Regions from separate parts of the Rhizobium sp. FG113 genome, predicted to be linked through region 1. Evidence: predicted binding sites of a transcription regulator. Region 1 holds the regulator's gene; the other holds the start of a gene.
What was found. The regulator HrcA, encoded in region 1, represses chaperone genes, less so after heat shock. The targets are predictions, from matches to a motif close to GTTAGCACTCNCNNNNNGNGAGTGCTAAC.
Positions count from the first base shown of each region.

Region 2: a site for HrcA is predicted at 5,660-5,688, ahead of groES (co-chaperone GroES). Genes of this name have one in related genera too.

Region 1 covers NZ_JBMDKV010000002.1:381,289-398,615, reverse strand. The annotation lists gene trmB (tRNA (guanine(46)-N(7))-methyltransferase TrmB) at 1-649, shown strand, start outside; gene ACODTZ_RS09105 (NUDIX domain-containing protein) at 667-1,110, shown strand; gene ACODTZ_RS09100 (carbon-nitrogen hydrolase family protein) at 1,146-1,805, opposite strand; gene ACODTZ_RS09095 (BQ00720 family protein) at 1,951-2,208, opposite strand; gene ACODTZ_RS09090 (Hsp20 family protein) at 2,259-2,690, opposite strand; gene ACODTZ_RS09085 (nucleoside hydrolase) at 2,979-3,923, shown strand; gene grpE (nucleotide exchange factor GrpE) at 3,967-4,587, opposite strand; gene ACODTZ_RS09075 (GFA family protein) at 4,807-5,241, shown strand; gene hrcA (heat-inducible transcriptional repressor HrcA) at 5,244-6,332, opposite strand; gene rph (ribonuclease PH) at 6,516-7,232, shown strand; gene ACODTZ_RS09060 (VOC family protein) at 7,423-7,827, shown strand; gene rdgB (RdgB/HAM1 family non-canonical purine NTP pyrophosphatase) at 7,838-8,482, shown strand; gene hemW (radical SAM family heme chaperone HemW) at 8,493-9,695, shown strand; gene ACODTZ_RS09045 (hypothetical protein) at 9,725-10,177, opposite strand; gene ACODTZ_RS09040 (DMT family transporter) at 10,309-11,226, opposite strand; gene gcvA (transcriptional regulator GcvA) at 11,440-12,324, shown strand; gene fhuF (siderophore-iron reductase FhuF) at 12,451-13,215, shown strand; gene ACODTZ_RS09025 (saccharopine dehydrogenase family protein) at 13,268-14,350, opposite strand; gene dnaA (chromosomal replication initiator protein DnaA) at 14,484-16,034, opposite strand; gene rpsT (30S ribosomal protein S20) at 16,887-17,165, opposite strand.
Region 2 covers NZ_JBMDKV010000012.1:28,572-42,431, reverse strand. The annotation lists gene mctP (monocarboxylate uptake permease MctP) at 1-236, opposite strand, end outside; gene ACODTZ_RS23480 (DUF3311 domain-containing protein) at 226-423, opposite strand; partial or broken gene ACODTZ_RS23475 (EamA family transporter) at 997-1,161, shown strand; gene ACODTZ_RS23470 (DMT family transporter) at 1,224-1,898, shown strand; gene ACODTZ_RS23465 (bifunctional riboflavin kinase/FAD synthetase) at 1,903-2,889, opposite strand; gene ACODTZ_RS23460 (TIGR01459 family HAD-type hydrolase) at 2,942-3,790, opposite strand; gene chrA (chromate efflux transporter) at 3,909-5,324, opposite strand; gene groES (co-chaperone GroES) at 5,746-6,042, shown strand; gene groL (chaperonin GroEL) at 6,101-7,741, shown strand; gene ACODTZ_RS23440 (hypothetical protein) at 8,419-8,865, shown strand; gene ACODTZ_RS23435 (glutathione binding-like protein) at 8,949-9,659, opposite strand; gene ACODTZ_RS23430 (DoxX family protein) at 9,881-10,327, shown strand; gene hisG (ATP phosphoribosyltransferase) at 10,415-11,110, opposite strand; gene ACODTZ_RS23420 (ATP phosphoribosyltransferase regulatory subunit) at 11,110-12,228, opposite strand; gene hisS (histidine--tRNA ligase) at 12,451-13,860, opposite strand, start outside.

The DNA.
Region 1 (17,327 bases):
CAAGGGTAAGGCACTTCGCGGGCAACAGGCGGAGAAGCTCAGCACCCTCTTGCCGGCGTTCATCATCGACCTCTCGGCGGCTCCCCCGGAGCCGCTGAGCACGCTCTTTCCCGTCGAGACCAACCGGCTCCGTCTTGAGATCGGCTTCGGCGGCGGCGAGCATCTGATCCACCGCGCGATCGAGACCCCTTCCACCGGCTTCATCGGCGTCGAGCCCTTCATCAATTCGATGCAGAAGCTGCTTGCCAGCGTCGACAATGCCGGCGCCCGCAATGTGCGCGTCTACAACGACGATGCGACACAGCTGCTCGACTGGCTGCCGGATGGATCGATCGACCAGATCGACCTGCTCTATCCCGATCCCTGGCCGAAGCGGAAGCACTGGAAGCGCCGCTTCGTCTCGAAGACCAATCTCGACCGCTTTCACCGCGTGCTGAAGCCCGGCGGCCTGTTCTGCTTCGCCTCCGACATCGACACCTACGTGAACTGGACGCTCTTGAAGTGCCGCGACCACGGCGGCTTCGACTGGCAGGCCAGCAACGCGGCCGACTGGCTGACGCCCTATGAGGGCTGGCCGAGCACGCGCTACGAGGCCAAGGCTAGGCGCGAAGGTCGCTCCTCGGCCTATCTGACGTTCAAGCGCGTCTGATCAAGCGAGGTCGGCGAATGGCATCCTCCCTGACCGACCTTCGCCGCCTCATCGGCAATCGCCTCATCCTGCTTCCCGCCGTCGCCGCCGTCATCCATGACGAGGCGGGTCGCCTGCTGCTGCAGGAAAAATCATCCGGAGAAGCATGGAGCCTGCCCGCCGGCGCGATCGAGCCGGGCGAGACGCCGCAGCAAGCCATTATCCGTGAGGTCATGGAAGAGACCGGGCTTGCCGTCACCTCGACAAGTGTTCTCGGCGTCTTCGGCGGACACGAGTTCAGATATGTTTATCCGAATGGCGATCAGGTCGAGTATGTCGTGACGCTGTTCAAGTGCCGTGTTGGCGACGGCAACGGCGCCTGGACGGACAGCGAGACGAAATCCATCCGGTACTTCACACCAGACGACATGCCGCCGCTGGCGCTGCCTTATCCGATGTCCATGTTGTTTGGCCAAGACTGAGCATCGGGACTGATCATCGGCTTAGGCCGGTAGCGTCAATCAATATCCAGCAGGATAGCGCCTTCTTCCCATTCAGGCACCTTGCTCGCGATCACGCCATCAGGCCCGACGCTAAGCGTGCAGCCGCAGCTCATCCAGCCATCTCCCCTGTCGCCGACGACATCGGAGGAGATGACCCAGCTGCCCGTGCGGACCGCGCAGGCGCGAAGGCTCTCGATCGCGGGCTCGCGCCATTGATCCACCTTGTGCGCCCGGATCATCATGTTGAGCGGGGCGCAGACGACGGAGGCGCCGTTTGCCACGATGGCATCGGAGAATTCCGGATCGCGGAAGTCGCTGCAGATATTGATGCCGAAGCCGCGCCCGGCTCTCTGCCAAACGGGAAATGCATCGCCCGGCGTGCAGCCATCTTCGAGCGGGTTGGCCTTGGCGTATACGCCCGCCACGGCGCCGTGCTCGATCAGCATGGCGCTGTTGTAGACCAGATCACCCCGACGCTCGACAAAGCCGACGATGGCCGCTGTCCTGGTGGAACAGAGCGGTTCGAGCAGCTTGTGCAGCGCCGGATCATCGACGCAAAGCGCGCGCCGCTCGTTGATCGTGCGGTCGTAGCTGTGGCCCTGGAGGTAGCATTCGGGAAAGATGGCGAGATCGGCGCCGTGACTGTCGGCCCATGTCAGGTCGCGCAGGATCACGCCCGCCGCCTTCTCAGCGTCATCGAAAATGGGGAAACGCTGAAAGGACGCTATTCGCATGAGATGGGGCGTAGCATGAGTCGCCCCTCAGAAACAAAACAACGGCGCTCCAGGGAACGCCGTCTGTTTTCATGCTGACCCGCCTTTAGTGCAGGCTGACCGTCTTCAACTCGTCTTCAGCGGCCTTGAAGAAGGTGCTGGAGCGGTTGTCCGTGAGGAGGATCGGGGTTCCGTCCGCGCCGAAGAGCGCCCATAGATCGACGTTCGGATCGATATCGGGAGCTTCCGGAAAACACCGGGGAACATCCTCGGAGCGGATTTTCCTGATATAGGCGACCTCGCCGTTGCCGATGCCGGCAAGCTCGGTCTTGGTCAGGTGCGAATTGGCTTCTTTCATCAACATTCCTGTACCTCCAGAGAGAAGGGACCAACGGTGCGATTTGCGCCGTTGTCCTACTGTGGGACCGAAATGTTAATTTTCTTCACCATACGCGACGGCTCCGGGCGAATGAGATCCACCGACAGCAGGCCGTTCTTCAGGCCCGCGCCGAGAACCTGCATGCCATCGGCGAGCACGAAAGTGCGCTGGAACTGCCTGGCGGCGATGCCGCGATAGAGATATTCGCGCTCGCCCTGCTCGACCTGGCGGCCGCGGATGACCAGCTGGTTTTCCTCGACGGAGATGTCGAGCTCTTCCTCGCTGAAGCCGGCGACCGCGAGCGTGATGCGCAGGCGCTCCGGATCATCAGTGATGCGGTCGGCGGCGAGGCGCTCGATATTATAAGGGGGATATCCGTCACTCGCCTTGGAAATCCGCTCCAGCGTCTTTTCCATGGCGTCGAAACCCAGCAACAGCGGGCTGGCGAAAGGCGTCATACGGCTCATCAGCGTTCCAAGTCCTTGATGCAAGCGACCCTTCCGGACCTGAAGACAGCATCCGGATGTTGCTAATATGGGAACGAATGCTGTCATTCGCAAGACAGGGCGGAAGACAGCGAAGCAAGACGTGCGCCCATCCCAGCACGCGATTGCACCGCCTTGACAAAGCTCGCTGCGCCTCGCATCAAATCCTGCCCCGCGCCGGCTGTGCCGATTTGCGCCGGGAAGATAAACAGATGGTGCATGCATCGATATGTGCGTCGATAAAGGCATCGGGAGGATGGGACGAACGGAATGGCAAACCCGAGAAAGATCATTATCGACACCGACCCAGGTCAGGACGATGCGGCCGCGATCATGCTGGCCTTCGGCAGCCCTGAGGAACTGGAACTGCTCGGCATCACCACCGTCGCCGGCAACGTGCCGCTCTCCTACACCAGCCGCAATGCGCGCATCGTCTGCGAGCTCTGCGGCAAGACCGACACGAAGGTTTTCGCCGGCGCCGACAAGCCGATCGCCCGACCGCTCGTGACCGCCGAGCATGTGCACGGCAAGACCGGCCTTGACGGCCCCGAGCTCGACGAGCCGACCATGCCTTTGCAGGCCGGCCACGCCGTCGACTTCATCATCGAGACGCTGCGCAGCGAGCCTGAAGGCACGGTGACGCTCTGCACGCTCGGACCGCTGACCAATATCGGCCTCGCCTTCCAGAAGGCGCCAGATATCATCGGCCGCGTGCGCGAGCTCGTCATGATGGGCGGCGGCTATTCCGAGGGCGGCAACATCACGCCTGCGGCCGAATTCAACATCTACGTCGATCCTGAGGCCGCCGACATCGTGTTCCGCTCCGGCGTGCCGATCGTGATGATGCCGCTCGACGTGACGCACAAGCTCTTGACGCTGAAATCGCGCGTCAAGCGCATGGCCGAGATCGGTACGCGGCCGGCGATCGCGATGGTGGAGATGCTGGAGTTCTTCGAGCGCTTCGATATCGAGAAATACGGCTCGGACGGCGGCCCGCTGCACGACCCGACGGTCGTTGCCTATCTGCTGAAGCCGGAGCTGTTCAAGGGACGGGTCTGCAATGTCGAAATCGAGGTGAAGTCGGAGCTGACCGTCGGCATGACCGTGGTCGACTGGTGGCACGTGACCGACCGCAAGCGCAACGCGACCGTGATGCGCGATGTCGACGCGGACGGCTTCTTCGATCTCCTGATCGAACGCTTCGCCCGCATCTGACTGTCTTGATGAGATCAGGCGCGCTTAGGCGGGCCCGATCGGATCAGGCATCCTTCTGGTCGAAGACCGAGTTGGTTTCGGCTTCGACGATCTTCGGGCCGCCCTTGGCGACGCCGACCATGGCGGGGCGCAGGACGCGTTCGCCGATGGAATAGCCGGCCTGGACGACCTGGACGACGGTGTTGTTGGGCACGTCGGGGTTCGGCACTTCGAACATTGCCTGGTGGAAGTTCGGGTCGAACTTCTGGCCGACCGGCTCCAGCTTGCGCACGCCGTGGCGCTCCAGCGTCGACAGCATCGAGCGCTCGGTCATCTCGACACCTTCGATCAGCGTCGTCAGGCCGGCATCGGCGCCAGCGCGGGCCTCTTCCGGGATGGCGTCGAGCGCGCGGCGCAGGTTGTCGGAGACAGCCAGCATGTCGCGGGCGAAGCCGGCTGCGGAGTAGGACTTGGCGTCCTTGACTTCGCGCTCGGTGCGGCGACGCAGATTGTCCATGTCGGCGGCGAGGCGCAGATAGCGGTCGCGCAGCTCGGCATTCTCAGCCTTCAGGAGCTCGATCGGATCGGGCTCGGCTGCGGTCTCGTTCTCGACGTTTGCGGCGGCGTCGGCTGCGGCTTCTTCCGCGGCTGCGTCAGGTCCGTTCTTCGTCGTCTCGTCAGTCATGACGTTCTCCGGTCATTGGTGGCTTTTGGATGAGCCCGATATCGAACTTTGAACATCAAAAATCAAGTCTGCGTGACGAAGAAGGTCGCAAACACAGGCATGTTCGGCCCGTGGCCACCGCTTATGAAAGCGACAACGAGGCGGCAGCCACATGTCATTCTTACTTTCGCAAAACCTAATACGGTGCGACACTCATCTCTCAACCTGGGAGGTGCTGAGATGGCCGACGAAAACGTCTATGTCGGGAAATGCTTTTGCGGTGCCGTGGAACTGACCGTGACCGGCACGCCTGTCGCGATGGGCTATTGCCATTGTCGCTCCTGCCAGCACTGGTCGGCCGGGCCGATCAACACCTTCACGCTGTGGCAGCCGCAGGCGGTTCGCGTCACCAAGGGTGGCGAACATGTGGAGAGCTTCCAGAAGACCGATTACAGCGTGCGCAAATTCTGCGACACCTGCGGCGGGCATCTCTATAGCGAGCATCCGCTCTGGGGCGTGACCGACGTCTATGCGCCCGTTATCCCCGATCTCGATTACAAGCCGACCATGCATGTGAACTACGAGGACACGATCCTTCACGTGAAGGACGGGTTGCCGAAGTTCAAGGACATGCCTGCGGAAATGGGCGGCTCCGGCGTGCAGTTGCCGGAATAGCGCTATTTGGACGGGCGCGAGAGCCTTGCCATGAGCTGGGCGGTGTAATCGACCATCGGCACGATGCGCGAATAGTTGAGCCGCGTCGGGCCGATGACGCCGACGGCGCCGACGATGCGGTCGTCCTCGTCGCGATAGGGTGCGACAATCAGCGAGGAGCCGGAGAGCGAGAAGAGCTTGTTTTCCGAGCCGATGAAGATGCGCACCCCAGGGCCGCTTTCGGCCAGGTTCAGCAGCTCCAGCAGACTGTCCTTCTTTTCCAGATCGTCAAACAGCATGCGCAGGCGATCGAGATCATCCGGATTGCCCAGCCCCTCCAGGAGATTGGCGCGGCCGCGGATGATGAGCTGAGCCGGCTTGCCTTCATCCGCGCTGCCGGACCAGACCGCGATGCCGCGTTCCACCAGATCCTGCGACAGCGCGTCGAGCTCGTGGCGCACATCGGCCTTCAAGCGGCCGAGCTGGCTGCGCAGTTCGGGCAGCGTCTGGCCGGTCATGTGGGCGTTGAGGAAATTCGCGGCTTCGGTGAGCTGCGAGGAGGTGACGCCGGCGGGCAGCTCGATGATGCGGTTTTCGACCTGGTCGTGATCGCCGACGAGAACGGCCAGCGCCTTGGTGGGCTCCAGGCGGATGAACTCGACGTGCTTGAGCACGGGATCGCTCTTGGAGGTGATGACCAGACCGGCACCGCGCGACATGCCCGACAGCATGCGGCTTGCCTCGTTCATCATCGCTTCCATCGGGCCATCGCGGCTTTCCGCCCGCACCTGCCGGTCGATATTGGCGCGGTCCTCGGCGGAGAGATCACCGACCTGCATGAAGGCATCGACGAAGAAGCGCAGGCCCACCTGGGTTGGCAGGCGGCCGGCGCTGACATGCGGGGAATAGACGAGGCCGAGCTCTTCCAGATCGCTCATGACGTTGCGCACCGAGGCCGGCGACAGCGACATGGGCAGGATGCGCGAAAGATTGCGCGAGCCCAGCGGCTCGCCCGTCTCCAGATAGCCCTCGACGATGCGACGGAAGATTTCCTTGGAGCGTTCGTCCAGCGCGGCAACGGCGTCCGAAATCGTCGACGACCTGAATTCCATTAAGCCTTGCGCACCCATGCTGATAATGATGCCGCAAAATATAGCCAATCTCCCCGTGCGCGCAAAAGGGAATTTGCAAATGCGCGCCGCCAATCGTAGAAGCGGTCAACAACAGACCCGCACATAGGATGAAGCCTGGGATCGCGCCCGCGTTCCCGGTCCCGTGCACCGAGGAGAATTAGGATGCGGCCATCAGGCAGAAAAACCGACCAGATGCGCAAGGTCACCTTCGAGCGCAACTTTTCCAAGCACGCTGAAGGCTCCTGTCTGGTGAAATTCGGCGACACGCATGTGCTCTGCACGGCGAGCCTTGAAGAAAAGACGCCGCCGTGGCTGCGCAACACCGGCAAGGGCTGGGTCACAGCCGAATACGGCATGCTGCCGCGCGCCACCGGCGACCGCATGAAGCGCGAAGCAGCCGCCGGCAAGCAGGGTGGTCGCACCCAGGAAATCCAGCGCCTGATCGGCCGCTCGCTGCGCGCCGTGGTCGACCTCAAGGAACTCGGCGAACGCCAGATCACGCTCGACTGCGACGTGATCCAGGCCGATGGCGGCACCCGCACGGCATCGATCACCGGCGCATGGATCGCGCTCTACGACTGCCTGAAGTGGATGGAAAGCCGCAACATGATCAAGGTCGAGCGGGTCCTGAAGGACCACGTCGCCGCGATCTCCTGCGGCGTGTTCGCCAGCCAGCCTGTCATCGACCTCGACTACCTCGAGGACTCGTCGGCCGAGACCGATGCGAACTTCGTGATGACGGGCGCCGGCGGGATCGTCGAGATCCAGGGCACGGCCGAGGGCACGCCGTTCAGCGAGGAAGAGTTCGGCGCGCTGATGGCGCTTGCCAAGAACGGCATTGCCGAGCTGGTGGAGATGCAGAAGGCGGCGATTGCCTGAGGGGAGCTGAATAAAGACCCCTCCCCAACCCTCCCCACAAGGGGGAGGGCTTAACCCGGCCTAGCCCTCGACGCCCAATTTAGGCAAGCGGGCACGCCCAGCGGTTCTCCCCCCCTTGTGGGGGAGATGGCCGGCAGGCCAGAGAGGGTCTTAAGCCAGCACGCGAAGGCATCTCCCGGAGAATGACAGCATGATCGACGGCATTCTTGAAACCGCGCTTTATGTCGACGACCTCGATGCCGCCGAACGCTTCTATCGCGATGTTCTCGGCCTCGAGAAAGTTCTGCGTCATGAGAACCGGCATGTCTTCTTCCGCTGCGGCCCGGGCATTCTTCTGATCTTCAACCGTCACGAAACGATCAAGCCGCCCTCTTCCGACGCGCTGCCGGTTCCGCCGCATGGCACGACGGGCGCGGGGCATGCCTGTTTCCGGATGCGTGCGGAAGCGATTGACTTGATCGCGGAAAAGCTCAACAAAGCGGGCGTTTCCATCGAAAGCGATTTCTGCTGGCCGAACGAGGCGCGATCGATCTATTTCCGCGATCCTGACGGCAACAGCCTGGAATGCGCCGAACCCAAACTTTGGAATCTTTGAAGGACCGCTCATGCGCAAGCTCGATACCCGCACCATCGTCGTTGCCAGCCACAATGCCGGCAAGATACGCGAGATCGCCGACCTGATCGGTCCTTTCGGTTTTTCGGCGAAATCGGCGGCCGAACTGAAATTCGCCGAACCGGATGAGACCGGCACGACCTTCGAGGAAAACGCCGCGATCAAGGCGCTGGCTTCCGCCAAGGCTTCCGGCCTGCCGTCGCTCTCCGACGACAGCGGCCTTGTGATCGACGCGCTGGATGGCGCGCCTGGTGTCTACACCGCCAACTGGGCGGAAACGGCCGATGGTACGCGTGATTTCGCCATGGCGATGCAGAAGGTCGAAACCGCTCTTCAGGAAAAGGGCGCCACGACGCCGGAGCAGCGCACCGCGCGCTTCGTCAGCGTTCTCTGCCTGGCGTGGCCGGATGGGCACACCGAGATGTTCCGTGGCGAAGTCGAAGGCTTCGTCGCCTGGCCGCCGCGCGGCACGGAAGGCTTCGGCTACGATCCGGTCTTCCAACCCGAGGGCTACGACACCACATTCGGCGAGATGAGCGCGGAAGAAAAGCACGGCTGGAAGCCCGGCGACGCTGCCGCCCTCTCGCACCGCGCCCGCGCCTTCAAGATCTTCGTCGAAACCTGCCTGGACGCATAAGACCCGAATCGTGGACACTTTGGAACAGCCCAACCTGACGCGCTATGCATCTCTTTTGCCCGATACCGGCGAACCCGGCTTCGGCGTCTACGTGCATTGGCCGTTCTGTGCCGCCAAGTGCCCCTATTGCGACTTCAACAGCCATGTGCGCCACCAGCCTGTGGACCAGGAGCGCTTCACCGCCGCCTTCCTGAAGGAAATGGCGGCGATGCGGCAGCTGAGCGGCCCGAAGACGGTGACCAGCGTGTTTCTCGGCGGCGGCACGCCCTCGCTGATGAACCCATCCACGGTCTCGGCCATTCTCGACGGCATCGCGAGGGAATGGCACATGCCCGATGGCATCGAGATCACCATGGAGGCCAACCCCTCCAGCGTCGAGGCCGAGCGCTTTCGCGGCTACCGTGCCGCCGGCGTCAACCGTGTGTCGCTCGGCGTGCAGGCGCTGAACGACCGCGACCTGAAATTTCTCGGGCGTCTGCACGATGTCGAGGATGCGCTGAAGGCGATCAAGCTGGCGCGCGATATTTTTCCGCGCATGTCCTTCGACCTGATCTATGCCCGTCCCAAGCAGACGGTGGAGGAATGGGAGCGGGAGCTGCGCGAGGCGATCTCTTACGCCGTCGACCACCTGTCGCTCTACCAGCTGACGATCGAAGAGGGCACGCCGTTCTTCGGGCTGCACAAGATGGGCAAGCTAGTGGTGCCCGACGACGACCAGTCGGCGCTGCTCTACGAGGCGACACAGGCAATCACCGCCGCCGAGGGCATGCCCGCCTACGAGGTTTCCAACCACGCCCGCCCGGGTGCGGAGAGCCGCCACAATCTCACCTACTGGCGCTACGGCGACTATGCCGGCATCGGCCCCGGCGCGCATGGACGGCTGACGCGCGGGCCCATCAAGCTCGCCACCGCCACCGAGCGCAAGCCGGAAGCCTGGCTGGAGCTCGTGGAACGCGACGGCCACGGTGTGCTCGACCAGGAACAGCTCGGCTATGACGAACAGGCCGACGAACTGCTGCTGATGGGGCTCCGCCTCACCGAAGGCGTCGATCTCGCCCGCTGGCAGCAGCTCTCGGGGCGCGATCCGGATCCGAAGCGCGAAGAATTTTTACTGGAACACGGGTTTATCGAGCGCATCGGCAACTCGCGCATCCGCTGCACGCCGTCGGGGATGCTGATCTTGGATTCGGTGGTGGCTGATCTGGCTTGTTGATTTGCGAAACGAGCGTCTGCAAGCCTCACTCAGCCAGCTAGCAGTTCTGCTTGTTCTTCCTCGTCAAGCAAAGCAAAAGTCGCTGTTGCGGTTTGACCTTTCGCAAGCGAAAGCATGGCAATAAAGCTCTTGATGAGGAGCCGATCAGACGTATCGTCAAAGGCCTTCAACGACTCGTGAACCAGAGATTTGATGGCTTCGTGATAATCAGCTTCCAACTCCTGGGGGATCGTTGGACCTTTCCCTAGCTGACGCGCCTCTTCGATCGACGCGACAAGGGCATAAGGTTCCCAGCTGCCTCCCTCCTCTATCACGATGCGTGTAATGTAGGGCACTGCTGCAAAGGACGCATTGTTGATATCGCCCTGATGATACAACAACTCGAATAGTTGCGGCCAATCGGGAGATCCACCGCGTTGCCGAGCTGCGGTGAACCACTCACTAGGATCGAAGATCTGCCCGTACACATTCAAGTAAGACATTCTTTGGCACCTCACCGAAGCCCGGATGTCCGAGCCGACGCATCACGATAAGGTATCTACGTAACCTCAGTTCACCTGCCTCGTCGATAGGCAACGCGATACCCTGCCCCTTCAGTCAAACCGTTGGCCACTCACACCACCCTCCTCCGCACCCGCGCAAACAACCGCCCATCGATCGCCGCGAGGCCGATCGCGATCATCGCCATGCCGATCAGATGCTTGGCCTGTAGCTGCTCGCCGAGGATGGCGGCGCCCAAAAGGATGGCGCTGACGGGGATGAGGAAGGTGACGAGCATCAGGTTGGTGGCTCCCGCCGTGGCGAGGATGCGGAAGAAGAGGACGTAGGCGACCGCCGTCGACAGCAGCGCCAGACCAAAGAGCGCCATCCAGGTCTCCATGGAGGGGGCGGCGAGCGTCCAGGGGTGGTCGACGATGAGGGCGATGGGGAGCATCAGCACGCTGGAGGCGGTGACCTGGCCGGCGGCGGGGAGAAGCGGCGCCATTCCCATCTGGCGGAAGCGGCGGCCGTAGATACCGGCGAAGGAATAGGAGAGTGCGGCGCCGAGAACGGCGAGCTGCGCCAGCACGTTGGTTCCCAGATCGCGCAGCGCATCGAAGCCGATCATGTAGGCGACGCCGGCAAAGCCGACGATGACGCCGAGCAGGCGGTTGCCGGTCATCTTCTCATCCGCCGTCAACAGATGCGCGACGACGACGCCGAAGAGCGGCGTGGTGGCGTTGAGGATCGAGGCGAGGCCGCTCGCAATATGGGTCTGCCCCCAGACGATGAGGCAGAAGGGGATCATGTTGTTGATCAGGCCCATCACGAAGAAGGCCGCCCAGGACTTGCCATCACGCGGCATGGCGTGGCCGGTGGCGCGCACGATCAGGTTCAGCGCGACGGCTGCGATCAGCACGCGGCCGGTGACGATGGTAAACGGCGGCAGGGTTTTCACCAGGATGCCATTGAAGAGGAAGGAGCCGCCCCAGAGAAGCGACAGCACCAGCAACATTCCCCATTCGGCAAGGCCCATCTGTCTCTGCTGCATCGCTTCTCTCCCTTTTGCGGCATGGCTGGCTTAGCGCTCGGCGCTAGCCTGCGCCACCCGATTCCTGCGCGGCCTGTTATCGTTTGTCGAGTTATTCTTATCCGTTACGATCAAGCTCTGGCTTGGAATGATCGCCTTGATGCATATACTATGGCGGTCAGAGCCATGCGACAAACGAGTCTTTTTCGTTTCATGATTGAGCTGAGCTAAAGCATGAGTGATTTTCTTCCATCGCTTTCGGCGCTGCGCGCCTTCGAGGCCGCCGCGCGGCATTTGAGCATGACGCTTGCGGCGCGGGAACTCAATGTGACGCCGGGCGCCGTCAGCCTGCAGATCCGCGATCTCGAGGCTTCGCTCGGCGTGCGCCTATTCGAGCGCAAGGCGCGGGCGCTGGCGCTAACACCAGAGGGTGCCGACTATTTCACGACGTTGCGGGCGGCATTTCGGCTGGTGCGCGAGGCAACGGCAGCGATCACGGCGCGAAACCGCGGCACGGTGCTGAACGTGACATGCACCGCGGGCTTTGCGACCTACTGGCTGGTGCCGCGGCTTTCGCGCTTCGAAGCGCTGAACCCGGAGATCGACGTGCGCATCAGCGCCTCGCACAGGGTGATGGATTTCCAGCGCGATGGCATAGACCTCGCCATCCGTCACGGGCTCGGGGGCTATGACGGGCTCGTCAGCGAACGGCTGGTGGATGACGAGCTGGTGCCGGTCTGCACGCCAAAGCTCGCCGATGAGCTCGGCCCGGATCCATCGCCGGATGCGCTTGCGCGGTTCCAGCTGATCCACGACGTCTACCGCCACGACTGGCAGCTATGGCTGGAGGCGGCGGGCGCGAGCAATGTCGATGCCGCCCGAGGCCCTGTTTTCATGCACGGCAACGGCGCTTACGAGGCGATGAAGGCGGGGCTCGGCTTCGCGCTGATGCGGCGCTCCTTCGTCACGGCAGAGCTCGAAGAAGGCCAGCTCATCGCCCCCTTCCCCGTCGGCGTCGCCAGCCGGCTCGCCTTCCATCTCGTCTATCCCGGCCAGGCGCTGGAACGGCCGGCAGCGGCCGCCTTCCGCCGCTGGTTGCTGTCGGAAGCGCAGCGGTAATCCGCGCTTACTTCAGCAATCGCCGAAAAAGTGGACACCCGCACTCATAAAACACTTTCCTGCCACGTATTTGCTGATTATCATAGTCAGGATTAAGACGCATACGGGCAAGGCCGAACCTCAGTCATGGCAGTTCAACAGATCGCGCGGACGGCGCCCGGGCTCCCGCAGCCTATCGGCTTGTCGCACGCTTTTTCCGGCGATCACGCCTGGTGCCGCGAGAAGATGATGCTGGCGGATGAGCTGGCCGGTGGCGTCGCGCTCGCAACATTCTTCGAGGATGGCGGTTTCGAGCGGGCGATCCACCGGTACACCGAGGTCACCAAAGGTACCGATCGCCGCGCCGTCGTCTCCATGTGGTCGCTCTATTACTTCGCCGGGATCAGCATTCCCTATCTGCTCGCCCGCCGCCTGGCCGGCCAGGTGCTGCCGGTGACCTTCGATGAGATGACGATCGCGCTCACCGAGGACGGGCTGCCCCGCGCCTTCGGCGTTTCCCATCGCGGCATGATTGGCGAAGAGACGAGCGGCGACGAATTTTCCGTGGTCGGGCCGTTGATGTCCGGCCATCTCAACATGGCCGTCGAGCGATTGAAGCGCTGCGGCCTCTCGGCAAAGCTCCTGTGGAACAACGCCGCCGTCTACATCGACTATACGCTGCGGCTGACCGATAGCGAGGGCGGCGGGTGTTCCGCTCCCGACCTGCCGCTCTTCGTGCGCGGGTGCCTGCCGGATGGCGGGCCGAACCCCTTGTGCGGCAGCGTCAGACAGGTCGAGGAAGACGGGCAGATGATCCAGCGGCGCAAGCTCTGCTGCCTGCGCTACATGCTTCCAGGGGTTGCCAGCTGCGGCAATCGCTGCGCACTGCCCAGCCAGCGCAATCCGCAATAGCGGTGTCCACACCGCCGCCCCGAGAGCGGCGATGTGTTGAGATGCCGGCCGCTCAGGCTCTGCGGGACGCACCCGTCTTAAAGAGGCTGCCGGTCGGGGTCTTCAGGAACATGTCGAGCGGAATGTGCTCCTGGTGCAGGAAGCCGGTTGCGGGCAGCAGGCCGTCGCGAACCATTTCGATGACGGCGACGACGGATGCCGAGGTTGTCCAGGCAATCGCCGTGCGGCGGGCGCCTGATATCTCGATCGGGTAATAGGCGCGCACGAATTCCTTCCGGCGCAGGCTGCCGCGCTCGGTGCCTTCGGCGGCCACATGCACATAGACGACATCGTCATCGACGGGCGGCTTGGCTTCCGTCAGGATTTCGCCGGCGAGCTTGCGCTTGTCGCGCATCAGAAGCTCGTGGAAGAAGAAGTTCATCAGGTCCATGTGGCCCGGATAGCGCATGGTCTTGTAGTCGAGGTTCTCGACCTTGCCCAAGAGCGTGTCGCACATTGTGCCGAGGCCGCCCGAGGTCGTGAACGCCTCGAGCTTCACGCCCTCGACGTAGATGGTCTCCAGCCACTCCATCGGCGACACCAGCTTGCGCACGCCGCCTTCGATCACTTCGCAATCGTTGAGATACTCGTTGACGACGCCCTCCGGCGACCAGTTGAAGGCATAGCCCAGGAGACCCGTCGGATTTTGCGGCAGGGCGCCGACGCGCATGCGGATCGACCGGCAGCGGTCGAAGCCATCGGCAAGGCTCGAGCCGACGATGCCGACGAAGCCCGGAGCAAGACCGCATTGCGGCGCCATCAGGCCACGCGCGGTCTTTGAAAGCTCAATGATGAAGTTGGTGGTGGGCACATCTTCCGTCAGATCGAAATAATGGATGCCGGCGGCATGGGCGGCGCGCGCCAGCCCGATGTTCAGGTGATAGGGCAGGCACGACAGCACCGCATCGACGCCCGACAGCAATTCACCGATGACGGCGGGATCGGAGATATCGCCGCTATGGCACTTGAACGGCACCTCGCCGACAGGCAGCTGCGCATCCACACCCGTGACCTCGAAGCCGCCCTCATGCAAAAGCGTGGCGGCCAGCCGCCCGACCTTGCCAAGACCGAGTACGGCGATTTTCGTAAAGCTCATTTATATCCTCCCAAGGCGCGGCGTTTTCCTCCCGCCGCGCGTATGCTTGAAAGGGCTGTATAAAATAAACAGCGCATAAAAGGAAACGGCCGGGATCGCTCCCGGCCGCTTAATTTCGATGCTATGATCGCGACTACTCGTTGATCAGGCGCTTCAGCAGCTCGATCTCGTGCGACAGCTTGCTGTCACCTGAAATCAGCTCCTCGATCTTGCGCACAGCGTGCAGAACCGTCGTGTGGTCACGTCCGCCGAAGCGACGGCCGATCTCCGGGAAGGAGCGCGGGGTCAGGGTCTTGGCCAGATACATGGCGATCTGGCGCGGCTTGACGATGACGCGCGTACGACGGTTCGAGACCAGCTCCTGGCGCGACACATTGTAGTGACGGGCGACGATGCGCTGGATGTCCTCGATACGCACGCGGCGCGGCTCGCCGGAGCCGACCAGGTGGGCGAGAAGCTCGTCCACGCGCTCGACCGTCAGGTTTGGCTCGAAGGAGCGACGGAAGAGCAGCTGGTTGAAGGCGCCTTCCAGTTCGCGGCCGCTGGCGGTGATGCTGCGGGCAACGTGGTTGAGCAGCTCGGTCGACATTTCCAGCGACGGATCCTCGGTGCGGGCGACATCAAGACGGCGCTGGAGGATTTCGAGACGCATCTCGTAATCCGGGCCGTCAAGCTCGATCGCCACGCCGCCCTGCAGACGCGAACGAACGCGCGGGTCGAGCGATTCCAGCTCCCAGGGTGCACGGTCGGCTGCGACGACGACCTGCTTGGCGCTGTCGAGCAGCATGTTCAAGAGATGGCAGAACTCGTGCTGGATCATCTTGCCCTGCAGGAACTGCATGTCGTCGATGATCAGAAGGTCGATGTTGCGAAGCGAGTCCTTCAGCGTCAGCGCATCATTGTCGCGGATCGCGGTCGCGAAACGCCACATGAAGTATTCGGCCGTCAGGTAGACGACGCGCAGCTGGCGCGGGTTCTGTACGGCTGCATTGGCGATTGCCTGCAGCAGATGGGTCTTGCCGAGACCGACGGTGGAATGAACGAAGAGCGGGTTGAAGCGCACTGCGCCCTGACCGGCTTCGGCAATGGTCTTTGCGGCCGCCAGAGCGACGCGATTGGAGCTGCCTTCGACGAAGGTGTCGAAGGTGAAGCGGTTATCGAGCGGCGAGCCGAAGAGCGGCTGGCCCGATGTGGCCGGACGCGCGGCAGAGGCCGCCGAAACAGCCTGCTGCACGATCTGGCCGGCCTGCTGAGCGGCCGGGCGACGGATCGGCGCGACGGACGATACCGGCTCCTGGGTCGCCGTTTCTTCCGGCTTGCTGGTTGCGCGCGCTGCCGTGCGAACCAGGATTTCGACCTTCAGGATCTCAGCGTCTTCCGCCTGGAAGATGCCGGTGATCAGGTCGAGGTAGCGATTGTTGATCCAGGACTTCAGAAAAGTTGTTGGGACCGTCAGCCGTACGACACTCTTGGAGACGGAATGGAGCTTCAGTCGTGCAAACCAGCTTGCGTAGACATCCGGACCGACCTGCGCCTTCAGGCGTGCACTTGCTCGTTCAAAAAGTATGCCATCATTCTTCATGTCTCCCTTTTCCCCCGCCGCGTCTGGGCAAATAGAGCCTAACGTCTGAGATACCTTGTCCGAGTTGTCCAAAGCACTCGCCGCCATCGAATTCATGTGCATCTTGCCGCCTTATAGTTCCATCGGCCGACCTAATCCTGGTCGCCCGATCATTTCCCCGCTTATGACCAGACAGCATCACCCTCATGCTCTGCCGTCGGCCGGTTCACTCAAACGCGTGCCTCTTAACGAGAGGCGACTGTTGGAGGCGAAGCCAACCGCTTCATGCGGTCTTATTGCTTCTTGTCTCCTAGGTGCCCGCTCCTCGTCCAACGAACACCGCCTGCCTGCGTATGCTTTTTCCATTTCCCGAGATCGCACGCGCTGCGTGCAGCCCTCAAAAATGGCGCACAGATGATCCCGTTCCGCGGCAGCCACAGCCGCAGTCCAATCTGCATCAGTGCGTGAAAATCCGGAGGTCGAAACTTCCGCAACAAAAGACACTAAAGCATCGTCCTGCCGACGTGGCAGTTTCAGACCAAGCCTTAAAACAGGTGATGTCCGAGCCCCTTGTTGGGAGGCATTTAGGCAGGATCGGGGGTCGAGATCAACGGGCATATTTCCGCAAAATTAAGCGTAGCCGGTTGACTCCTGCGGCAGATTTAGGGCGCTGCATTAGCGCAAAAAAAGAATCGCCTTTGAATCAAGGAGATTCCGGAAACCGGCAATTTTGACACGCATAAAAAGAAAAAAAGAAAAAAGCTTCTTGACTCGTTTTAGACGCCGCAAGGGAAGGTCTGAGTCTCTTCGTTCAGGAACAACCTGACACAAGCCTTTGTAATTACTCATTTTTTTGTGTCATTTGCCAGACACGAAATCGTCGCCAAATTAACCATAGTTCGGGCAATTGGCGGAATCGAAAAAGCCCGACAAAGTTGCCGGGCTAATCATATAGCTGTCTTTATTAACGGAAGCTTAAGCGGTCGCGCCGACCGACAGAGCCTTCACACGAGCTGCGAGGCGCGAGACCTTGCGGGATGCCGTGTTGGCGTGCAGGACGCCCTTGCTTGCTGCGCGGGCCAGTTCCGGCTGCGCGGCCTGGAAAGCTTCCTTGGCCTTGGCAGCATCGCCAGCTGCGAGTGCTTCTTCGACCTGACGAACGAACGTGCGAACGCGCGAGCGACGAGCCTTGTTGACGTCGGTACGGCGGGCGATCTTGCGGGTCGCTTTTTTCGCCGAAGTTGTATTGGCCATGGATGCCTCTCTCAAGAATTCGAACAAATTCCGCTACCGCCGCGGGCCTTGCAGCCACTTCCTACACAGCAATGCGGGAGTATTATCGGAAAACCGGACTGGCTTCCCGAACCTTGGGCGGGCATATAACCCTAAAGCCGACCGGCGTCAACGCGCATTTTC
Region 2 (13,860 bases), on a different contig from region 1:
CCGACGGTATAGACGAGCGCCGGAACGGCGATGACGGTGTAGGCGGTGTAGAAATCGCCACCAACCAGGAACCAGGTGATCCAGGTGCCGAAGGAGCGGCCGCCGAGGCCCCATTCGTCGATATGCGCCATGGTTTCGGGCCGGCGCCAGCGCGAGGCGACGAAGCCCATGACGGTGACGAGGACAAAGAAGAAAATAAAGACGCTGAGCGCCGTGACGTTGAGATCAGTCGTCATTACGCATGCTCCGGTAGGCGATCCAGGTCAGGAAGGCGGTGATCGGCACCCAGAGGAGCTGATACCAATAGAAGAAGGGGAAGCCGAAAAGAACCGGATCGTGAAAATTGTAGAAGGGGACCCAGAGCAGCCCGATATAGGGAATGATGAGCAACCAGCAGGCCGCCGTTCCAAATCTTTTGTCCATGGGGAGAGTGCCTTTCGCGGATCGGGCGCGGCTTATCCGCGTCTTATCAAATAGATGACATTTGCCAGCCGCGCGGCGCGACAAGCATCCCCGCCGCGAAAAAGACACAGTTCGTGAGCGACCGATAGCGAGTTAGGCGCGGAGGTTCCCTCGCCACGCCGCTTTCCTCGGCTACCTTCACATTCAATTCAAACATTGCTAATATACTATAAGTTGATTTCAATCTGACGTTACATGGTTCCAGGCAGTGGCTCGTGGCGAAATCGCCGCGCGCGAAGGGCTGCCTGTTTTCAGCGAGAGGGGCGCGGATGAAACATGTGATCGATAGCGACCGGCGCTATCCCAACAATACCAATTAGCAGATCAAAATAACGGACAGGGTGTTTGAGGGGCGACGCTTGCGGGCGGCGGCGACGGCCGTCGGCCGCAAGCGCTCGATACCCTTATGGCATCCTCGGCTCGATCTCTTTTCGGGAGGGCATGTCGATGGATGATTTTCCATATCATGCGGCGCGCGGCGACATCTTGCCCGGTTTGCGGGCGGCGCATCGCCTGGTCGTGGTCTGAACCGCCATGTCGAAGCGGAGCGCCTATGTCTCGCTGATCCTCGCCGCCGCCTTCTGGGGCTTCGGCAATATCGCGCAAAAGACGGTGCTGACGCATATGGGCCCGCTGTCGGCCACCATGCTGCGCTGCCTGATCGCGGCGCTGGTGATGCTGCCGCTGGCGGTCCTCGAGCGTAACGGGCGCGCAGCACGGGATGGACGCGAAGCATCCTTCGTGTTGCGCTCACTTTCACCGTGGCGATCGCGATCCAGCAGACGGCTTATGTCAACGCCACGGTCGTCAATGCAAGCTTCCTCGTCAACACAGCAACCGTACTCACGCCCGTCGTGGCATGGGTTTCTTTCGGCGAGACGACGCGACGGCTGGGTATCTTCGCCGCCTGCCTGACGCTTGCCGGCATCGGGCTGATGGCCGACGGCATCGGCGGCTTCGCGGCGCTGAACACGGGCGATGTCGCCTGCCTGGTCTCCGCCGTCTTTTATGCGTTCTGGATGGTGCTGCTCGGGCGCCACGCGCGGCGTCATGGCGGGCCGTTCACCTCGGCCTTCGTGCAATTCGCGATCGCCGCGCTGCTCTTGATGCCGGTGGCGCCGGTGCTGGAGCCGCTGACGGGCGAGATGATGTGGCGGGCGGCACCGGAACTGGCGATGCTCGGCATTCTCTCCACCGCGGCCGCGTTTGGGCTGCAGACTTATGCACAGCGCCATGTGCCGGCATCGAAGGCGGCAGTGCTCGTCTCCGGCGAGAGCATATTCGGCGCGATCGGCGCCTGCCTTGTCTTGCTGGAGCGGCCGCCTGTGATGGCCTGCGTCGGGGCGGCGCTGATCTTTCTCTCGATCGTCATCGTGACGATCGAGCCGGAGGATCCGGTGGCGGCATTGCTTCAACGCAATGCGGAAGAGGAATGAAGCCCTAGACGAGACCGCAGAGCTTGCGGTCGAGCTCGCTGATCGGCTGCATACCTGATAGCACCGCCCTCGCCTCTTCCTTGTCGCGGTTCATCTGCTCGACCAGCGGTTCGAGGCCGTCGAACTTCAGTTCCGGGCGCAGGTAGGAGAAGAAGGAGACGGAACAGATCTGGCCATAGAGGTCGCCGGAAAAATCGAAGACGAAGGTCTCGAGCAGCGGCGCGCCATTGTCGGTGACTGTCGGGCGGCGGCCGTAGCTCGCCACCGCGTCGTGCATCGACCCATCCTCGAAGCGGAAGCGGACGGCGTAGATGCCGGGCTTCAGCTCGACCTCGGCTGGAAGGCGCATGTTGGCTGTCGGGAAGCCCAGCTGGCGGCCGAGCTTTTCGCCGCCGATCACCTCGGATTCGACCGTGTAGTGATAGCCGAGCAGGCCGGCAACCTCGCTGACCTCGCCTTCCTTCAACAGCGCGCGGATGCGGCTGGAAGAGACCACGTCGGCGTTCTCGTCGCGGAAGGTGTCGATCAGGGTGACACCGAAGCCGTATTTATTGCCGGCGTCCATGAGGAAGGCCGGACCACCCTCGCGGCCGCGACCGAAATGGAAATCGACGCCGGTCACCACCTCGGATGCGCCCAGCCAATCCTTGAGGATCGAATGGATGAAATCGTCAGCCGAGCGCTGCGAGAATTCACGGTCGAACGGATATTCGATGACCGCGCCGAAGCCCATGGCTTCGAGAATGCGGGCGCGCAGCGGCGCAGGCGTGATGCGGAAAACCGGCTCCTGCGGGCGGAACACGGTGCGCGGATGCGGCTCGAAGGTCAGCACCAGCGCGGGAACGCCACGATCCCGCGCGATCTCCAGCGCCCTTTCCAGAACCGACTGATGGCCGCGATGAACGCCGTCGAAATTGCCGATGGCGATCACGCCGCCGCTGAGGTGATCCGGCAAGGGTTCTCGGGTTTCATTGCGATGGAAGACGGTCATCGGGCAGACTTTACTGATGCTTCGGGCTTACACAAGGTGGTCACAGGGCGGCTCAGGCCAGGCGCGGCATCCACCACCTGGGCGTTGCCTTCTCGCGTTCGAGATAGGCGGTGAGGATCGCCTCGTCGGTCTCGCCGTTCAGCGTGTATTCGGCCGCGTGGATGCCGCCGCTGATATAGAGAAGATCGAGACCGTAATCGAGAGCGCCGCGCACATCCGTCGGCATGCCGTCGCCGATCGCCAGAATGCGGTCCATCTTGAGATCGACGCGCATTTCGCGGGCGACCGAGAGCACGGCGTCATAGATCGGCTTGTGCGGCTTGCCGGCAATGCGGGTCTTGCCGCCGAGCTGATCGTAATAGGCAGCCATGGCGCCGGCGCAGGGGATCATCTTGTGGCCGCGCTCGACGATCAGATCGGGGTTGGCGCAGATCATCGGCACGTCGCGGGCCTGGAAGGCCTTGAGCATGTCGGTGTAATCCTCGGGCGTTTCGGTCTCATCGTCGAAGAAGCCGGTGCAGACGACGCAATCGGCTTCCTCTTCGGAAACGCGGGTGACGCCGATGCCTTCGATGATGGCGATGTCGCGATCCGGACCAAGCAGGAAGACCTTCTTCGGGCCTTCGGCGATCAGGCCACGGGTGACGTCGCCGGAGGTGACGATGCGGTCATAGGCTTCGTCCTGGAAGCCGATGTTGCGGAGCTGATCGACGACGAGCGGCGCGATGCGCGGCGAATTGGTGATCAGGACGACCGTAAGACCGGCTTCGCGCGCGGCCTGCAGGGCTGCGGCGGCCTTCGGAAAGGGCGAGACGCCGTTGTGCAAAACGCCCCACACATCGCAGAACACCGCATCATAGTGGCTGGTGATCTCTGCGAAATTCTCGATGCGCTGCGCCATTTCAAAGTCCCGGTTTTCATTCGATGAGGGCTGACATCGCAAAGCCCCGCCGCGATGGCAAGAAATTTTGCAATGCGGAACGATGAAATTCTTGCGACCCGGTGCGCTCCGGCGGCCTTCAGAGCAGCAGTTCGGCGCCCTTGATGGCGAGACCGGCAACAGCGCAAAGCCCCAGCACCTTGACCATGCCCATCTTCACGTAGAACAGCAGGACAGACGCGATCACGAAGATCGCCAGCGCCGCGATATCGATCGTGGCCCATTGGGGCCAGGCGAGGCTGACGATGGGAAGGCCAGCACCACGCGACAGAAGTGCGATCCGGCCGACCTCGGCGAAGAGCACATGCAGGCCGAACCAGAGCGACAGATTGAGGATGACGCCGACGACGGCCGCTGTGATGGCCGACAGCGCCGCCGACAGACCGGCATTGTCGCGCAGCTTCTCGACGAAGGGTGCGCCGGCGAAGATCCAGACGAAGCTGGGTACGAAAGTGGCCCAGGCGACCAGCGTGGCGCCGAGCGCGCCGCCCATCAGCGGCGCCATGAAAAGCGGGTTGCGGTAGCCCGCGAGGAAGCCGACGAAACAGAGGACGAGAACCAGCGGGCCGGGTGTGGTTTCGGCCAGCGCTAGGCCATCCAGCATCTCGCCCGGCTGCAGCCAGGCATAATGACCGACGGCGACCTGCGCGACATAGGTGAGCACCGCATAGGCGCCGCCGAAGGTGATCACCGCCATCTTGGAGAAGAAGATGAAGAGCGCGCCGAAGACATTGGTCTCGCCGCTGAGCGCCTCGGCGATGAGATCGGAGGGCGCATGCAGATTGCGTACGAGGAGCAGCGGCGCCTGCCAAATCAGGATCCAGAAGACGAGAACCAGCAACGGTCGGGCGATGGCGTGGGTCGTAAACGTGGGCAGGCGGCGGGGCGATTGCGCTTTGGCTTCTTGCGTCGGCGCGTGGCGATTGGCATAGCGGTGCAGCGCAAAGCCGGTGAGGCCGGCCAGGATGACGACGATGGGGAACGGCGCGTTCAGCATGAACAGCGCCAGGAAAGAGGCGCCGGCGATGTAATAATGCGCGCTGGTCTTTAAGGCGCGGCGGGCAAGGCGCAGCAGCGCTTCGACGACAACAGCAAGCACGGCCGCCTTGAGGCCGAAGAACAGGGCTGGAAGCCAGGCGGTCTCCTGGAAGACGGCGTAGAGGGCGGAGAGCCCCAGCATGACCACGAAGCCCGGCAGGATGAAAAGCAGGCCGGCGAGGATGCCGCCGCGCACGCCGTGCATCAGCCAGCCGATATAGGTGGCAAGCTGCTGCGCCTCGGGTCCGGGAAGCAGCATGCAGTAGTTCAGCGCATGCAGGAAGCGATCCTCGGAGATCCAGCGCTTTTCGTCGACGATGGTCCGGTGCATCAGGGCGATCTGGCCGGCAGGGCCGCCGAAGCTCAGACAGCCGATCCTGGCCCAGACGCGGACGGCCTCGCCAAACGGCACCGATGCCACGCTGTCATCCGCCATCACCGCTTCGTCCACGCTCATATATATCCACCCCTTTGCCGACCTCTGCCGGCTGCCCCTGTCGCTCGATACCACCCGCATCGGGGCTGGACAATCCCGGCCCGGCGGCGTGGCTGAGACGGCGCTTCCTGTTGGCATTTCGCAAATTCCGGACACGGGTTTATGACAAAGCTCGGCGCCGGGGGATGCGGCTCTGTCCCTGCCCTTTCCGGCATTAACCATCGAAGCGTTTTCCCGTGCTCGAAAGGCGCGCGGCAGGTTCACAACTTTGCCATCAAACGGCTATAGACATGGGGCGTCGGAAAATTACGACAGCTTCCCTTGACTCCCCAGATGGCCGCTCCTAAATGCAGGTCGCTAGCACTCACCAGAGGAGAGTGCTAACACCCATCCGTGTGGGCCATACCGGCCTGCGAGTGTCATTTGATCGAGGGATTAGACAATGGCAAGCACCAACTTCCGCCCCCTTCACGATCGCGTCGTTGTTCGCCGCGTTGAGTCCGAAGAAAAGACCAAGGGCGGCATCATCATTCCTGACACCGCCAAGGAAAAGCCGCAGGAAGGCGAGATCGTCGCCGTCGGCACCGGCGCTCGTGACGAGTCCGGCAAGGTCGTCGCTCTCGACGTCAAGGCTGGCGACCGCGTTCTGTTCGGCAAGTGGTCCGGCACCGAAGTCAAGATCAACGGCGAAGACCTTCTGATCATGAAGGAAGCCGACATCATGGGCATCATCGGCTAATCAGCCGGTTTCCCACTTCATCCCAATTCGCTGACACCCCTTTTCAGGAGTTCTCAAAATGGCAGCTAAAGAAGTAAAGTTCGGCCGCTCTGCGCGCGAAAAGATGCTGCGCGGCGTCGACATCCTCGCTGACGCAGTGCAGGTAACCCTCGGCCCGAAGGGTCGTAACGTCGTTATCGACAAGTCCTTCGGCGCTCCGCGCATCACCAAGGACGGTGTATCGGTCGCCAAGGAAATCGAACTCGAAGACAAGTTCGAAAACATGGGCGCCCAGATGGTCCGCGAAGTTGCTTCGAAGACCAACGACATCGCCGGCGACGGCACCACGACGGCTACCGTTCTGGCCCGCGCTATCGTTCGCGAAGGCGCCAAGGCAGTTGCTGCCGGCATGAACCCGATGGACCTGAAGCGCGGTATCGACCTCGCTGTTGCAGAAGTCGTCAAGGACCTGCAGGCCAAGGCCAAGAAGATCTCCACCTCGGCTGAAGTTGCCCAGGTCGGCACGATCTCCGCAAACGGCGACAAGCAGGTCGGTGACGACATTGCTGAAGCCATGCAGAAGGTCGGCAACGAAGGTGTCATCACCGTCGAAGAAGCCAAGACCGCTGAAACCGAACTCGAAGTCGTCGAAGGCATGCAGTTCGACCGCGGCTACCTGTCGCCTTACTTCGTCACCAACCCGGAAAAGATGGTCGCCGACCTCGACGACGCTTACATTCTCCTCCACGAGAAGAAGCTCTCGAACCTGCAGGCGATGCTCCCGGTTCTCGAAGCCGTCGTTCAGACCGGCAAGCCGCTCCTCATCATCGCTGAAGACGTCGAAGGCGAAGCTCTTGCTACGCTCGTCGTCAACAAGCTGCGCGGTGGCCTGAAGATCGCTGCCGTCAAGGCTCCTGGCTTCGGCGACCGCCGCAAGGCCATGCTGGAAGACATCGCCATCCTCACGGGCGGCACCGTCATCTCCGAAGACCTCGGCATCAAGCTCGAATCCGTAACGCTCGACATGCTCGGCCGTTCGAAGAAGGTTTCGATCTCCAAGGAAAACACGACGATCGTCGACGGCGCTGGCGCCAAGTCCGACATCGAAGGCCGCGTTGCTCAGATCAAGGCTCAGATCGAAGAAACCTCTTCCGATTATGACCGCGAAAAGCTGCAGGAACGTCTTGCCAAGCTCGCTGGCGGCGTTGCCGTCATCCGCGTTGGCGGCTCCACGGAAATCGAAGTCAAGGAGCGCAAGGACCGCATCGACGACGCTCTGAACGCAACGCGCGCTGCTGTTCAGGAAGGTATCGTACCTGGTGGTGGCGTTGCTCTCCTCCGTTCGGCTTCCAAGATCACCGCAAAGGGTGCAAACGACGACCAGGAAGCTGGCGTCAACATCATCCGTCGCGCTCTGCAGTCGCTGGTTCGCCAGATCTCCGAGAACGCCGGTGACGAAGCATCGATCGTTGTTGGCAAGATCCTCGAGAAGAACGAAGACAACTACGGCTACAACGCCCAGACGTCTGAATATGGCGACATGATCGCCATGGGCATCGTCGACCCGGTCAAGGTTGTTCGCACGGCTCTGCAGAACGCAGCTTCGGTTGCTTCGCTGCTGATCACCACCGAAGCCATGATCGCCGAGCTGCCGAAGAAGGACGCTCCTGCCGGCATGCCTGGCGGCATGGGCGGAATGGGCGGCATGGACATGATGTAAGACCGGAAGGTCTTGCATCTGAGCCATCAGGTTCAGTTACGGAAGGGCGGCCCTCGGGTCGCCCTTTTCGTTTTGTGATTCGTACTCACATTTGAACACAACATTTTTCAACCACGTGATGAAACGTATAATCATACAAATGGTGAGCCGTTGAGCTTGGCGAGGCTTTCGTGAAGCTTGCTCGACGGGCGATTTTTACCGAGGGGTCAAATTCCCGTAACAATCGAGTTTTCGATCCAATGGTTGTCGTCAGCAGCTTGAAAAGCCCGCAAGTCCATCAATTCTGCATTATTTAGCAGTGTTTTCATCAACCTTTCCGCTATTTCTGATCGTTAACCGTTGAGCGTCAGCGTACGCCAGCGTGTGAAAAGCCATTGCCGTTTCTGCAAAAAAACTTATAGATTCGCGCTGTGTTCGGCGTTTCGTTCAGGCGCTCTTGCCGCCGCATCGCCGACACCGCTCAGAATTGCATTGACGCATGGACAGAGTTACTTATCCTGAATTAAATTAGAAGTTGCATATTTTGGAAAGGCTGGGCAGAGTGGGCTCACTTTACGGAGCGACCGCTCGGAACGCTATTTTCCAGCCACCGAGCATGATGCCCGGCGTCGACTGAATCTGTGATGTTTGCCGGGTGTGCAGCATGGGAGAACGCTGCGCCCAAACTGGGGAACAATGTGTTTAAGATAACAAAAACCACCGCAGCGGCACCGCTCTTGCGCGGATCGCTGGAACTCAACGACAACAATCCCGACATGCTCGCTCAGCTCTCGATATCGGAAAGCTGGGTCGGCGACTTTTCCAGCGGCGTGATCCGCCTTCAGGAACGCAGCGCCCGGCTTCATGGCCTGAGCGTACCCGAATGCGGCCTGCTCAGCCTGATGCGCTGTTACGATCCCAAGGATCGCGGCCGTATCGTCCAGATTTTCGAACAGGCCGCGGCGCTATCCTCGTCCTTCTGTTTTTCGACCACGATCATCATGCCAAACGGCTACCGCCAGCCGCTTTTCTGCATGGGTGAATCGAACGGCTACGAAGAGGAAGGCAATGGCAGCATGATCGGCATGTTCATCTTCCCGCGCATCGAAGCCGACACGAACAAGGCCGCCATTCGCCGCCAGTAAAATCTACCTGCTGTCACGGAAAAGCCGGCCCAGTGGGCCGGCTTTTGACGTTCTGGGCACTGCGTTTGCGCCGAGGGCTTGGCTCAGGCCGGACGCGCCGGGATGTTCAGGCCCTTTTCGCTGGCCGGGCGCGCGATGCAGCGCTTCAGCCAGTCCATGACCGCCGGGAACTTGTCGTATTCCAAAAGCTCCCTGCCGCCATAAAAGACGTCGGCGCCGCGCACCCATGGGAACGTGGTGATATCGGCGATGGTGTAGGTGTCGCCCATGATCCACTGGCGGCCCTGCAGGCGCTCTTCCAGCACGCCGAGCAGGCGCTTGGATTCATCTCGGTAGCGCTCCACCGGATAGGAGTTGTTGGCGACCTTGTCGGCGGCGAACTTGTGGAAGTGGCCGAGCTGGCCGAACATCGGCCCGATGCCGCCCATCTGGAAGAACACCCACTGGAGCGTCTCGTAGCGGCCGGCGCTATCCTGGGGCATGAGCTTGCCGGTCTTTTCCGCGAGATAGACGAGGATCGCTCCGGACTCGAACAGGCCGATCGGCTTTCCATCAGGGCCATTGGGATCGATGATCGCCGGAATGCGGCCATTCGGATTGAGCGACATGAACTCCGGAGATTTCTGGTCGTTGGTGCCGAAAGAGATCAGATGCGGCTCGTAGGGCAGAGCCAGCTCCTCAAGCGCGATCGATACCTTCACGCCGTTCGGCGTCGGCAGCGAATAGAGCTGGATGATATCGGGGTTGCTTGCCGGCCAGCGTTTGGTGATCGGGAATGCGGAAAGGTCTGCCATCTGAATTCTCCATGCGGGATAAGGCGGCCGACCATAGAAGAGCCCCGAGGGACATGGCAAGCGGTGATCGTGCGCGATCAATCGTTCACCATTACTGAACAAACTGTCCGCTCCCGTCTATCTTTCCATGACGGCCAAAAAAGAGGAGAAACAGTGCATACGAGATCGACAACCGTGCCGGGGGCACACCGGTCTCAGCTCATTCAACCGGAGACAGTTCCATGTCGAATACCCAGAACATTGTCATTCTCGTCGCCCGCATCCTCCTGTCCTTCATCTTCATCTATTCCGGCTTCGGCAAGCTGACCGACCCGGCTGGTACCGCCGGCATGATCACCGGCGCCGGCCTGCCTGCCGCGACCGCCCTTGCCTATCTCGCCGGCCTGTTCGAACTCGTCACCGGTCTTGCCGTTCTCGTCGGCTTCCAGACGAAGATCGTTGGCTGGGCACTGGCCGCATTCTGCATCTTCACCGGCGCTGTCTTCCACTCCGGCACCGTTGCCGTTCCCGGCTGGCCGGATGCCGCTCTCGGCTGGATCAACGCTCTCAACGGCATCATGCTGATGAAGAACTTCACGCTGGCTGGCGCCTACATCCTGCTCGCCACCTTCGGCCCGGGCCTCTACTCGATCGATGCCCGCCGTGGCGCCCTGCCGGTCGCCGCTTAATCGGCACCTCATTCTCCCAAGCATAAAAAAGCCCGCCGCCAGTTCATCTGGCGGCGGGCTTTTTCGTAATTGATACGACGATAGATATCAGAGCGCGGCGCGGACGGCTTCGATCAGGCGCGCAACGGAAGGCTCGTCGGCGTGGCTCTGCTTGCGGGCGCGCACGAGGCAAGCCTCTGAGCGCAGGATCACGCCATCCGACAGGATCTTCAGGTGGTTGGCGCGCAGCGTCGAGCCGGTCGAGGTGATATCGACGATGATATCGGCAGAGCCCGATGCCGGTGCTCCCTCGGTCGCGCCCAGGCTCTCGACGATGCGATAGAGCTGGATGCCGTGCTGGCGCGAGAAGAACTGCTGCGTCAGTCGCCAGTATTTGGTGGCGATCGTCAGGCGGCGACCGTGGCGGGCGCGGAAATCGGTGGCGACGTCGCCGAGATCGGCCATGCTGTCGACATCGAGCCAGATCTCCGGCACGGCGACGATGACATCGGCGTGGCCGAAGCCGAGACGGGCGCAGAATTCGACGCGCTTGTCGGCTTCCGCCAAGCCTTCGCGGATCAGATCTTCACCGGTAACGCCGAAATCGACGGTGCCGTTGCCGAGCTCCTTGGAGATCTCGGAAGCCGAAAGGAAAGCGACCTCGACATCATCCCAGCCTTCGACACGGCCGCGATAGGAACGATCGTTGCCGACAGCGGTGATCTTCATTCCGGCCTTCTCGAAGATGGCCGATGCGTCGTCCTTCATCCGGCCCTTGGAGGGCAGCGCGATGGTGATGGTCATCAGGCGGCCCTTTCCGTTTCGATGCGATCCAGCCACAGCGAGAAGCCGACAGCCGGTATGCGTTCCTTGGCGCCGAGCAGCGTCATCAGCTTGTCGAAGCGACCACCACCGGCGAGAACGGCAGCCGAGCCCTCGACGCCGATCTCGAAGACGAGGCCGGTGTAATAATCCAGCGGGCGGCCGAAGGCGGCGCGGTAATCGATCAACGAGAGATCGACGCCGGCATTGGCGAGTGCGGCGACGCGGCCATCGAAGCGCGACAGGGCGTTGCCGAGCTTGAGGCCGGCGGCATCGGCGAAGCCGGAGAGCGCTGCTGAGGCATTGATCAGCGGCACGTTGAGCGACAGGAACTCCTTCAGCACAAGGAAGGCTGCGTCATCGAGCCGGGTTTCCGACAGGATCAGCTTCTCCTTCAGCCGGCGAGCAATATCCTGCGGCGAGCGGCTGGCATTGGTGGAATAGCCCGTCGCCTGCATGGTGGCGTCGATGTGGGCGACCAGCGCCTCTTCATCGTCGGCTCCGAGAAGACGCGCGACATCGTCGCTGAGACCGGTGACGAATTGCGGGCTGACGAGGCTAGCGAGCAGGGCTTCGAGATGGGTGGTGTCGCCAAAGGCATGGATCAGCCGCTTCTGCCAGCCGAGCGGCAGGCCGAGCGCCTGGACGACGGCTTCGAAGACGGCCTGATCGCCGAGCGTGACGGCCAGTTTCTTGCCCGGCAGCAGCCGCGACAGCACGCCGGCCGCGTCACCAATGGCGCGGGCGTCGGCGCTCGGGATGTTGATATCGCCGAGATCCTCGATGCCCGCCTGATAGAACTCATTGCCGCCTTCGCGGCGCTGGCGGAAAACTTCGCCGAGATAGGCGTAGCGCTTCGGCGTGCCCATGGCGCTTTCGATATGGCGCAGGCAGACGGGAATGGTGAATTCCGGACGCAGACACAGGCTAGCGCCTGTTTCGCTCTCGGTCATGAAGATGCGGCGGCGAAGATCCTCGCCGGCGATATCGAGAAAGGGTTCGGCCGGTTGGATGACCGGGGTGTCGACGCGCTCGGTGCTGCGGGCGGCGAATTCGGCGAGCAGGTCTTCGGAGAAGGCTGGGAGGTTGATCAGGGGCATGGGGTTGGTGTCTCCGGGGAATACCCCCCTCTGCCCTGCCGGGCTACCGGGGCAGAGCCGCGTGTCTCTGCCCGCGCTTCGCGCCCCCCACAAGGGGGGAGATCGACTCGTGGCAGCCTTTCGGCCAAACAATGAGAGTGGAGCGAGCGGGTGCGCCCAGCCAATCTCCCCCCTTGTGGGGGAGATGTCCGGCAGGACAGAGGGGGGTGCTGGCGCCGCCCCTCAAACATCAGAGGCTCGCTTGCGATCTTCCGCCTGCGCCGCCAGGATTTCCTTCACCTTGGCGACCAGATCGGCCTCCTTGACGGTCTCCTGCGCCACGCGGGCTTCGCGCCACGAGGCGTTGTCCTCGATCTCGCCGGAGAGGCGCTTGCCCTCGATCAGGTCCTTGATCTGCACGACGCCGTCTGCGCGCTCGTCACCACCCTGGATGATGGCGACGGGGCAGCCGCGGCGGTCGGCGTATTTCAGCTGGTTGCCGAACTTCTTCCAGTTGCCCTGGTACATTTCCGCGCGAATGCCGGCCGCACGCAGTTCCTGGGTGATGCGCTGGTAGCGGCCCATGGCCTCGACATCGCCATCCATGACGGTGACGAGGACGGGTTCAATAACCTCGCTCTGCCCGAGCTTGCCAAGGTTCTTCAGCGCCGTCATCAGACGCGAGACGCCGATGGAGAAGCCAGTTGCCGGAACCGGCTGGCCCATGAAGCGGGAAACCAGTCCATCATAACGACCACCGCCGCCGACGGAGCCGAAGACAACCTTCTCGCCCTTCTCGTTGGTGACGTCGAACAGCAGCTCGGCTTCGTAGACCGGGCCGGTGTAGTATTCGAGGCCACGGACGACGGAGGGGTCGATCTTGATACGGTCGGACTGGTAGCCGGCGCCGGTGACGAGACTGCCGATGAGGTTCAGTTCCTCGACACCTTCAGCACCCTTCGAGGTGCCAGCGACGAGTTCGGCAAGCTGGGCGGCGCTTTCGGCGTAATCCTTGATGCCGACGAAAAAGAGAACCTTGTCGATCTGACCCTGGTCGAGCCCGGCACCCTTGGTGAAATCGCCGGACTCATCCTTACGGCCGGGGCCGAGCAGGAGAGCCACGCCCTCTGGACCAAACTTGTCGAGCTTGTCGATGGCGCGCAGTACGTTCAAACGCTGGGCGGCCTTGTCATCGCCGCCGAGGCCGATGGCTTCCAGAACGCCGTCGAGAACCTTACGATTGTTGACGCGGATGACATAGTCGCCGCGCTTGATGCCGAGGGCTTCCAGCGTGTCCGACATCATCATGCACATCTCGGCATCGGCCTGCACGCCGGGCGCGCCGACGGTATCAGCGTCGAACTGCATGAACTGGCGGAAGCGGCCGGGGCCGGGCTTTTCGTTGCGGAAGACATAGCCGGCGCGGTAGGTGCGGTAGGGCAGCTGGATCTCGTTGAAGTTTTCCGCGACATGGCGGGCGAGCGGCGCCGTCAGGTCGTAACGCAGCGACATCCACTGCTCGTCGTCATCCTGCAGGGAGAAGACACCTTCGTTCGGACGATCGGCATCCGGCAGGAACTTGCCGAGCGCATCGGTGTATTCGAAGAGCGGCGTTTCGACAGGATCGAAACCATAATGCTCGTAGACTTCGCG